2 regions of the Delftia sp. S65 genome follow, and region 1 is predicted to be linked to the other one. Evidence: riboswitches for the same ligand, from Rfam matches in the RefSeq annotation. Region 1 holds a riboswitch; the other holds the start of a gene.
What was found. Region 1 has a riboswitch for glycine ahead of IAE24_RS23830 (D-amino acid dehydrogenase). Riboswitches for the same ligand answer to the same signal wherever they lie in the genome.
Positions count from the first base shown of each region.

Region 2: linked by a shared signal. The riboswitch ahead of gcvT (glycine cleavage system aminomethyltransferase GcvT) and the one ahead of IAE24_RS23830 (D-amino acid dehydrogenase) in region 1 are both predicted to bind glycine.

Region 1 covers NZ_JACVUR010000039.1:4,256-8,452, reverse strand. Annotated here, with positions in the region: gene IAE24_RS23835 (FIST signal transduction protein) at 1-1,222, shown strand, start outside; gene IAE24_RS23830 (D-amino acid dehydrogenase) at 1,270-2,601, opposite strand; glycine riboswitch at 2,694-2,804, opposite strand; partial or broken gene IAE24_RS23825 (beta strand repeat-containing protein) at 3,446-4,197, shown strand, end outside.
Region 2 covers NZ_JACVUR010000045.1:20,682-24,878, reverse strand. Annotated here, with positions in the region: gene IAE24_RS25290 (fatty acid--CoA ligase) at 1-1,589, opposite strand, end outside; glycine riboswitch at 1,759-1,870, shown strand; glycine riboswitch at 1,886-2,004, shown strand; gene gcvT (glycine cleavage system aminomethyltransferase GcvT) at 2,064-3,197, shown strand; gene gcvH (glycine cleavage system protein GcvH) at 3,333-3,707, shown strand; gene gcvP (aminomethyl-transferring glycine dehydrogenase) at 3,779-4,197, shown strand, end outside.

The DNA.
Region 1 (4,197 bases):
TGTAGGCCATGCCAGCCATTCCGACTGGCGCGCCGCGGCCGATGCGGTGCTGCTGCAACTGCGCTCGCAGATGGCCGATCCGGGCCACGCGCAGCGGCCCCGACTGGGCCTGGTGTACCTGTCCCACGCGCATGCCGCCCATGCAAGACCGCTGCTGCAGCATCTGGCCAGGGCCTTGCCCCATGTGGCGGACTGGGCTGGCTGCTCGGCCGGTGGCGTGCTGGCCATGTCCCATGAATACCTGTCCGGCTCCGCGCTCGCGGTGATGCTGCTCGATGTGCCGGCGGCGCACTACCGCCTGTATTCGGGCCTGGCGCCCTTGCATGCGCCGGGCGGCGAGGCCGGGTTCACTGCCCATTCGGCCCTGGTCCATGCCGGAGGCGGCCAGCCCGAGCTGGCCGAGTTGCTGTACGAGCTGTCCGAGCGCACCGAGTCCGGCCTGCTGTTCGGCGGCGTGGGCGATGACGGGGACGATGGCGTGGAGGGCGTGCAGATCGCCTGCCGCACCGAGGACCTGCATGCGCAGCATGCGGATGCGCGCGGCATTTTCAGCGGAGGCTTCTCGGGCGTGGCCTTCGGTGCGGGCGTGCCCTGCATCACGGGCATGGCCCAGGGCTGCGTGCCGCTGGGCGAGGGCCTGGAGATCACCGAGGCGCGCGGCGCCCTGGTCACCGGGCTCAATGGCGATCCGGCCTTGCAGCGCCTGCTGCAACTGCTGGGCGTGGAGCTGGAAGGCAGCGACTGGCAGCCCGCGCTGACCACGGTGCGCAGCACGCTGGCGGCCATTGCGCCGCCGGGCCGGGGCATGGCCCACGGCGTGCTCACCGAAGAGGCCCAGGTGCTGACCCTGGTCGGGCTGGACCCGCTGCGCCAGGGCGTGGCCCTGTCATCGGCCGTGGAGGCCGGGCATTCGGTGATCTTCTGCCGCCGCCAGGCCCAGGTCGCGCGCCAGGAACTGCTGCAACTGGGCGCTGCGCTGCGCGATGCGGCGGAGCCCGAGGAGGCGGCGCCCGAAGGCGAGGCACAGCCCCGCATCCGTGGCGCCATCTACATCAGTTGCCGGGGCCGCGGCGGCGGCCTGTTCGGCGGCCCCGATGCCGAGCTGCGCACCCTGCGCCACGCACTGGGCGATGTGCCATTGATCGGCTTCGTCGCCGAAGCCGAGATCATGGACGCCCGCCTGCACCGCTTCGCCGGGGTGTTGACGGTGTTCACTGCCTAGGCGTCGTACACGCCGTACACGCCGTATCGGTACACACCGTCTGAACCTCAGACCGCGCGCGGGCGCACCGTGCCTGCGCTGCGATCCGGGTCCATGGCTGCAGCTCCCAGAAAATCGAAATCCACGGCCGGCTGCCTGCCGCTGACCAGGTCGGCCAGCGCCATGCCGGAGCCGCAGGCATGGGTCCAGCCCAGCGTGCCGTGGCCGGTGTTCAGGAACAGGTTGGCGATGGGCGAGCGTCCGATCAGCGGCACATTGCTGGGCGTGGCGGGGCGCAGGCCGCTCCAAAATTGCGCGCGTTCGGTATCGCCGGCGCCGGGGAACAGCTGCTGCACGCGCCGCACGATGGCCTCGCAGCGCACGGGGTCCAGGTTGCGGTCGTAGCCGTTGAACTCGGCCGTGCCGGCAATGCGCAGGCGGTCGCCCTGCGCGCCGGTGTAGCGCGAGAACACCAGCTTGAACTCATCGTCCGTGAGGCTGACCTGGTAGGCCTTGGCGGGGTCCAGCACCGGCAGGGTCACGGAGTAGCCCTTGGCCGGGTAGATGGGCAGGCGCAACCCCAGCGGCTGGGCCAGCAGCGGGCTGAACGAGCCCATGGCCAGCACATAGGCGTCGCCCTGGATGCGTTCGTAGCGGCCGTCGGCATTGGTCACCTCCACATGGTCGATATGGCGGCTGGCGCCCGCACCCGTGGTGCGCAGCGCCATGACGTGGTGGCCGTGGCGGAACTGCACGCCCGTGGTGGTGGCAATGCGTGCCAGCTCGCGCGTGAAGAGGTTGGCGTCGCCCGATTCATCCTCGGCCGTATAGGTGGCGCCCGCTATCTGCCCGCGCACATGGGCCAGGGCCGGCTCCAGGCGCACGGCTTCGTCGGCGTCGATCAGGCGGCGGTCGCAGCCCAGGGCCTGCATCTGCTCGGTGGGCTTGAGCGCGCCCTCGAACTCGCGGGCGTTCGTGTAGAAGTGCAGGATGCCCTGCATGCGCTGCTCGTACTGGATGCCGGTGTCCGACCGCAGCTGCTGCAGGGCCTCGCGGCTGTAGGTGCCCAGGCGAACGATCTGCTGGATGTTGTGGCGCGTGCGCGCGGGCGTGCAGTTGCGCAGGAAGGACAGGCCCCAGAGCCACTGGCGCATGTCGGCGCGCAGGCGGAACAGCAGGGGGGCATCCTGCCGGCCCAGCCAGCCCAGCAACTTCAGCGGTGCGCCGGGGTTGGCCCAGGGTTCGGCATGGCTGACCGAGATCTGCCCGCCGTTGGCAAAGCTGGTTTCGGCGCCGGGCGCAGCCTGGCGGTCGATGACGGTCACTTCATGACCGAGAGATTGCAGATAGTAGGCCGAGGCGGTGCCGATCAGGCCGGCTCCGAGAACGATGACGCGCATGACAATGCCCTTTCAAAGGCATGTGCCGGTCACGCGGAAGCTGATAGCTATGGATTCAATAGCAAGCAGCCGGCGTCCGTCGTGACGCAGCTGCCGCTCCCCCTGTCCTTGGTACCTGAGAGATTCACCGCCGTCCATGGGAACGGGGCTTGCTCCTTCGGTGCGCCGCATATTGCGTGCGGCGGCTCTCCAGACGGCATGTTGTGTTTGCAGTACGGAACCTGAGCGTGTATGGGAGTTTGCGCCTTCGGTGAGGCTCGGCACCGTGGTGCCCGCCTGCTCTCCTGCAGGGGCGATTCTATGTGGCTTGCGCAGCCGGTTCCAGTCGTACTCGGGATACCACCAGTTACTACCTGTATGTGGTGTGGCCGATTCAGGGTATTCCCTAGATCGCTCAAGCGCCTCCCTCGTAGCGCTGGCACGAGTCTCCGACTGCATGTAAAAAAACTATTGAAATAGAAAAAAACATGATTTAGCCTATCGATGTGTGCGGTGGTTTGTCAGTGCATGTTCTGGTCGATTGGACCTGCATGGGTTAACCATGAGTTGTGTATATGTCTGATAGGCGACTTACCGTTGCACAGGTGCAGGTCCATGGAAACTGGTCCGGCACTGAAAAAATACAAGCACGGTGAATATGTGGAGGGAGGAATGATTTGCGTCGCAAACCCGACTGAAGGTGTGTCCGGCTCAATGGGCAGCGGAGCAGCTCGCAAACGTTGATGGAAATCCGCCTTTTCTGATTGACGCGCAGGATCTGCGCGAAACATTTTGCTTCCAACCTCACCGGCTGCAAGGTGAGTTGTGAGCTCGTGATTCAAATAGAACTATTCGAGGTACGGCGATGCAAATGCGCTGGGTACAACTGTTGGCCATTGCCATTGGGAAAATCATTTTCCTGTCATATCTCCTTGAGAAAACGGGGAATATCATGCATGTTCTCAATCGCCTGCCTGGTTCGGCATTTTTTCGCAAGTGGCGTGCAGCGAAATACCTGTTCTCTTTGCTGCTGCTCTCATGCGCGGGTATCTCATCCACGGCACTGGCGGCGACCATCGTCTTCACGGTCACCGACAACAGCGACGCTCCAAATGCCAATGCAACGACACCAACCACCTGTGTCAGCACGTTGGGGGGCACCTTTGCTGGCGCATGCACGCTGCGAGCGGCCATTCAGGCAGCCAACTACACGCTGCAAACGCTGGATCCGAGTGCCGATGTTTCCATCGTCTTTGCGCCGACACTGACTACGTCGGTACGAACCATACAGAGTGGGACATCCAAGGATGCGGCCGGAAACCTCCATCCGTATGTCGACAATCAGACGGTTTACGTGCGCTGTGCCAATACATTCGTCAGCGGAGCCCAGTCCGGCGCCGTGACGGGAGCCACCAATGCCTGTGGTCAAACCCAGATGATCAGCGGTGGCGATACGGGCACCACCACTGGTGCCGGTGGCGCCTGGTACTGGATCAAAGGCACCGTTCCAGCCGGCACGGGCTCATTGACCATCGATTTCGGGGGAGTCATACAAGTCCAGAACTGGGCGGACTCCGCCTGGGAAACCTTTTATCTTGGTGGGAAGAATATCACTCT
Region 2 (4,197 bases), on a different contig from region 1:
ACCCGCAGCAACTGCTTCTGTATCTTCCCGCTGGCCGTCTTGGGCAGGGCCTCGCGGAAGTGGTAGCGGCGCGGGCGCTTGTAGGCGGCCAGGCGGTCGCCGTGGACCAGGAAGGCGTCCAGCGCCTCGGCCGTGGGCGTGGCGCCAGGCTTGGCAACCACGTGGGCGGCGACGATCTGGCCCCAGCGCTCATCAGCCTCGCCGATGACGGCAACTTCGAGCACATCGGCGTGCTCGACCAGGGCGTCTTCCACTTCGCGGGGATAGACGTTCTCGGCACCCGAATTGATCATGTAGTCGATGCGGTCACGGATCCACAGATAGCCGTCGTCGTCGATGTGGCCCAGGTCGCCCGTGTGGTACCAGCCGTGCGCCAGCGCGCGGGTGTTGGCGTCGGGGCGGTTGAGGTAGCCGGCCATCATGCAGGGGCCGCGCACCAGGATCTCGCCCACCTCGCCGGGCAGGCAGGCCTCAGCCGGATCGGTGGGGGCGTTGTCTTCGCGCAGGCGCGCCACGATGAGGTCATGGCCCATGGAGGGCAGCCCGGCCGAGCCCGCGTGCGAGAGTTGTTCGCGCGGCAGGAGGATGGACATGCAGGGGCCCATCTCGGTGGTGCCGTAGACCTGGACCAGGTCGCTGCCGACCTTGCGTGTCCATTCGCGGATCAGGTGCGGCGCCATGGAGGCGCCGCCGTACTCCACCAGCCGCAGCGCGGGCGCCTGCTCAGGCGAGGCGATGGGGTCGGCCAGCAGCATGGTGACCATGGTGGGCGCCGCGAAGAAGAAGCTCACGCGCTCTTCGCGGATCAGGCGCCAGGCCTCGGTCACGTCAAAGCGGCGCAGCAACACCTGGGTGGCCCCGGCCTGCAGGCGCGGCAAAAAGCTGGTGTGCAGCTCGGCCGTGTGGTTGAGCGGCGCCATGGCCAGGCCCACGTCGTCGCGCGTGAACTGCATGGTCTGGTGCATGAGGGCGTTGTGCGCCAGCTTGCTGCGGTGCGTATGCAGCACGCCCTTGGGCCGGCCCGTGGTGCCGCTGGTGTACATGAGGATGCAGGGGTCGCTCTCGCGCACATGGGCCTGGGGCGGCGCGCTGCTGCGGCCCCTGGCCAGTGCGGACAGGCGCTGCGTGGCCCAGACCGGCAGCGGGTCGGCCGGGGCATCGTCGGCAAAGATCCAGTGCTCGATGCCCGTGCCAGTGCCGCCGCCTTCGGCCTTGAGCAGGGCCTGGGCGCGTGCGGCCACCTCTCCGCCCTCTTGCTCGAACACCAGGGCGCGCGCTGCGCCGTCCTTGAGGATGAAGGCCAGTTCCTGCGCCGCCAGCCGGTAGTTGATGGGGTTGAAGATGGCGCCCAGGCGCGCGGCCGCCAGCATGGTGAAGACAAAGGCCGGCGTGTTGTAGAGAAAGGCCGCGACCACGTCGCCATGGCCTATGCCCAGCTCGGCCAGGCCGTGGGCGTGGCGGTTGACTTCGGCATCGAGCTGGGCGTAGGTCCAGGCGCGGCGCTCGCCGCCCTCCCAAGCGACCAGGGCTTCCTTGTTCGGCAGGTAACGTGCCGGCCAGGCCAATGTGTCTCCCAGCGTCTGCTGCATGTGCGCTTCTTCCTTCTCGCTCACGAGATTTCATATATCGATGCATCTCAATGTAGGAGATTTTTTAGACAGTTATGCAATTTGCAAATGCATCCATGCAGGCAAGCGCATGGAGCTGCGGCCGGCCCGCGGAAATCCCGAAGCCGCACGGGCGCTGGCCGCAGCTAGAATGCGCCGGTCAGGAGAGAGTGCCCGCCCGGCCGCAATGGTCACAGGCAGCGGCACCGCCGAAGGCGCAGGGTTCGTCCCGAACGCTCAGGCAAAAGGACTGGCACCGCCTGCCGCCACGGCCGCAGGCGTTCCTAGCTGGAGAGAGATGCAGGGCACGGCGGCGTGCCCCATCCACCGAAGGAGCAAGCCCCACGCATGGAAGGTGCGGGTGAATCTCTCAGGTAAAGCGGACAGCAGGGCAGGACATCCCGGGATTCCGGGATGGCGTTGTGCCTTGCCCCTTGCCGAAAAGAGAGTCCCTCCTTGACCGCTGCCTCCACCACCGATCTGCTCAAGACCCCGCTGTTCGACCTGCACCAGGAACTGGGCGCGCGCATGGTGCCGTTTGCCGGCTACTCCATGCCCGTGCAATACCCGCAGGGGCTGATGGCCGAGCACCTGCACACCCGCGAGGCGGCAGGCCTGTTCGATGTCTCGCACATGGGCCAGATCAGCCTGCGCGGCCCGGATGCCGGCGCGGCGCTGGAATCGCTGCTGCCCATGGACGTGCTGGGCCTGGGCGAACACCGCCAGCGCTACGGCCTGCTGCTCAACGACGCGGGCGGCATTCTGGACGACCTGATGTTCGTGCGCCGCGAGGACGACCTGTTCCTGATCGTCAACGGCGCCTGCAAGCACGAAGACCTGGCGCACATAGAGGCCCGCATCGGCCAGCGCTGTGAAATCGAGCCCCAGTTCGACCGGGGCCTGCTGGCGCTGCAGGGCCCGCAGGCAGCAGCCGCCATGGAGCGCCTGCTGCCCGACACGGCCGGGCTGGTGTTCATGACGGGCGGCCACTTCGACTGGGAAGGCGCCGAGCTGTACATCACGCGCAGCGGCTATACCGGCGAGGACGGCTTCGAGATCTCCTTGCCCGCCAGCCACGCCGAGGCCTTTGCCCGTGCCCTGCTGGCCCAGCCCGAAGTCAGGCCCGTGGGCCTGGGCGCGCGCAATTCGCTGCGCCTGGAAGCCGGCCTGTGCCTGTACGGCAACGATCTGGACACGACCACCACCCCGGCCGAGGCCGCCCTGAACTGGGCCGTGCAGAAGGTCCGCCGCATTGGTGGCGAGCGCGAAGGCGGCTTTCCCGGCGCGGCCACCGTGCTGGCCCAGCTGCAGTTGCCCGAGCTGCTCACGCGCAAGCGCGTGGGCCTGGTGGCCCTGGAGCGCGTACCCGTGCGCGAAGGCACGGAACTGCTGGATGCCAGCGGCCGCAAGGTCGGCCAGGTCACCAGCGGCCTGCTGTCGCCCACGCTGAACCAGCCCGTGGCCCTGGCGTACGTGGAGCCGGGCAGCGCCGCCGTCGGCACCACGCTGCAGGCCATGGTGCGCGGCAAGGCCGTGCCCATGCAGGTGCAGGCCACGCCCTTCGTGGCGCCCCGCTATCACCGCGGTTGAGGACAGCCTGCGCGCTTGGCGTGGATCGAGTTCGGCGGATTCGTTTTTCCTGCCATCGCATGCCGCTACAGTGCGCACTGACCTTTCTCAAACCGCCTTTCACAGGTTTCTTTTCAGTTTCTATCGGAGCAAGCCATGAGCATCCAGTATTCCAAGGACCACGAATGGATCAACGCCGCCAACCCTGACGCGGCCATCGTCGGCATCACCCTCCACGCGCAGGATGCGCTGGGCGACGTGGTGTTCGTCGATCTGCCCGCCGTGGGCACCAGCTTCAACCAGGGCGATGTGGCCGGCGTGGTCGAGTCCGTCAAGGCCGCCGCCGATGTCTACATGCCCGTCAGCGGCGAGATCGTCGAAGTCAACGAAGCCCTGCGCGACGACCCCTCCCTGGCCAACAGCGACCCGCTGGGCGAAGGCTGGTTCTTCAAGGTCAAGCTCAGCGACGCAGGCCAGCTGGCCGCGCTGCTCGACGAAGCCGCCTACACGGCCTTCGCACAGAGCAACTGACGCCACTTTCCGGCCAGGACGGGCGCCAGGGCCCGCCCTGGCGCTTTTCAGCTTTTGAGACAGGTCCCTCCATGCTGATGTCCTCCACCCAGCCCCTTGCCGCCCTCGAGAACGCCACCGAATTCGTGGCCCGCCATATCGGCATTGCGCCCGAAGACGAGGCCCACATGCTCAGCGCCATCGGCGCGGCATCGCGCGATGCGCTGATCGACGCCATCGTCCCGCCCTCCATCCGGCGCCACCAGCCCATGGCGCTGCCGCCAGCGGCCACCGAGGCCCAGGCACTGGCCGAACTCAAGGCGCTGGCAGGCCGCAACCAGCTGCTCAAAAGCTTCATCGGCCAGGGCTACTACGGCACGCACACGCCCGGCGTCATCCTGCGCAACATTCTGGAGAACCCCGCCTGGTACACGGCCTACACGCCCTACCAGGCCGAGATCTCGCAAGGCCGCATGGAGGCCCTGGTCAACTTCCAGACCATGGTCTGCGA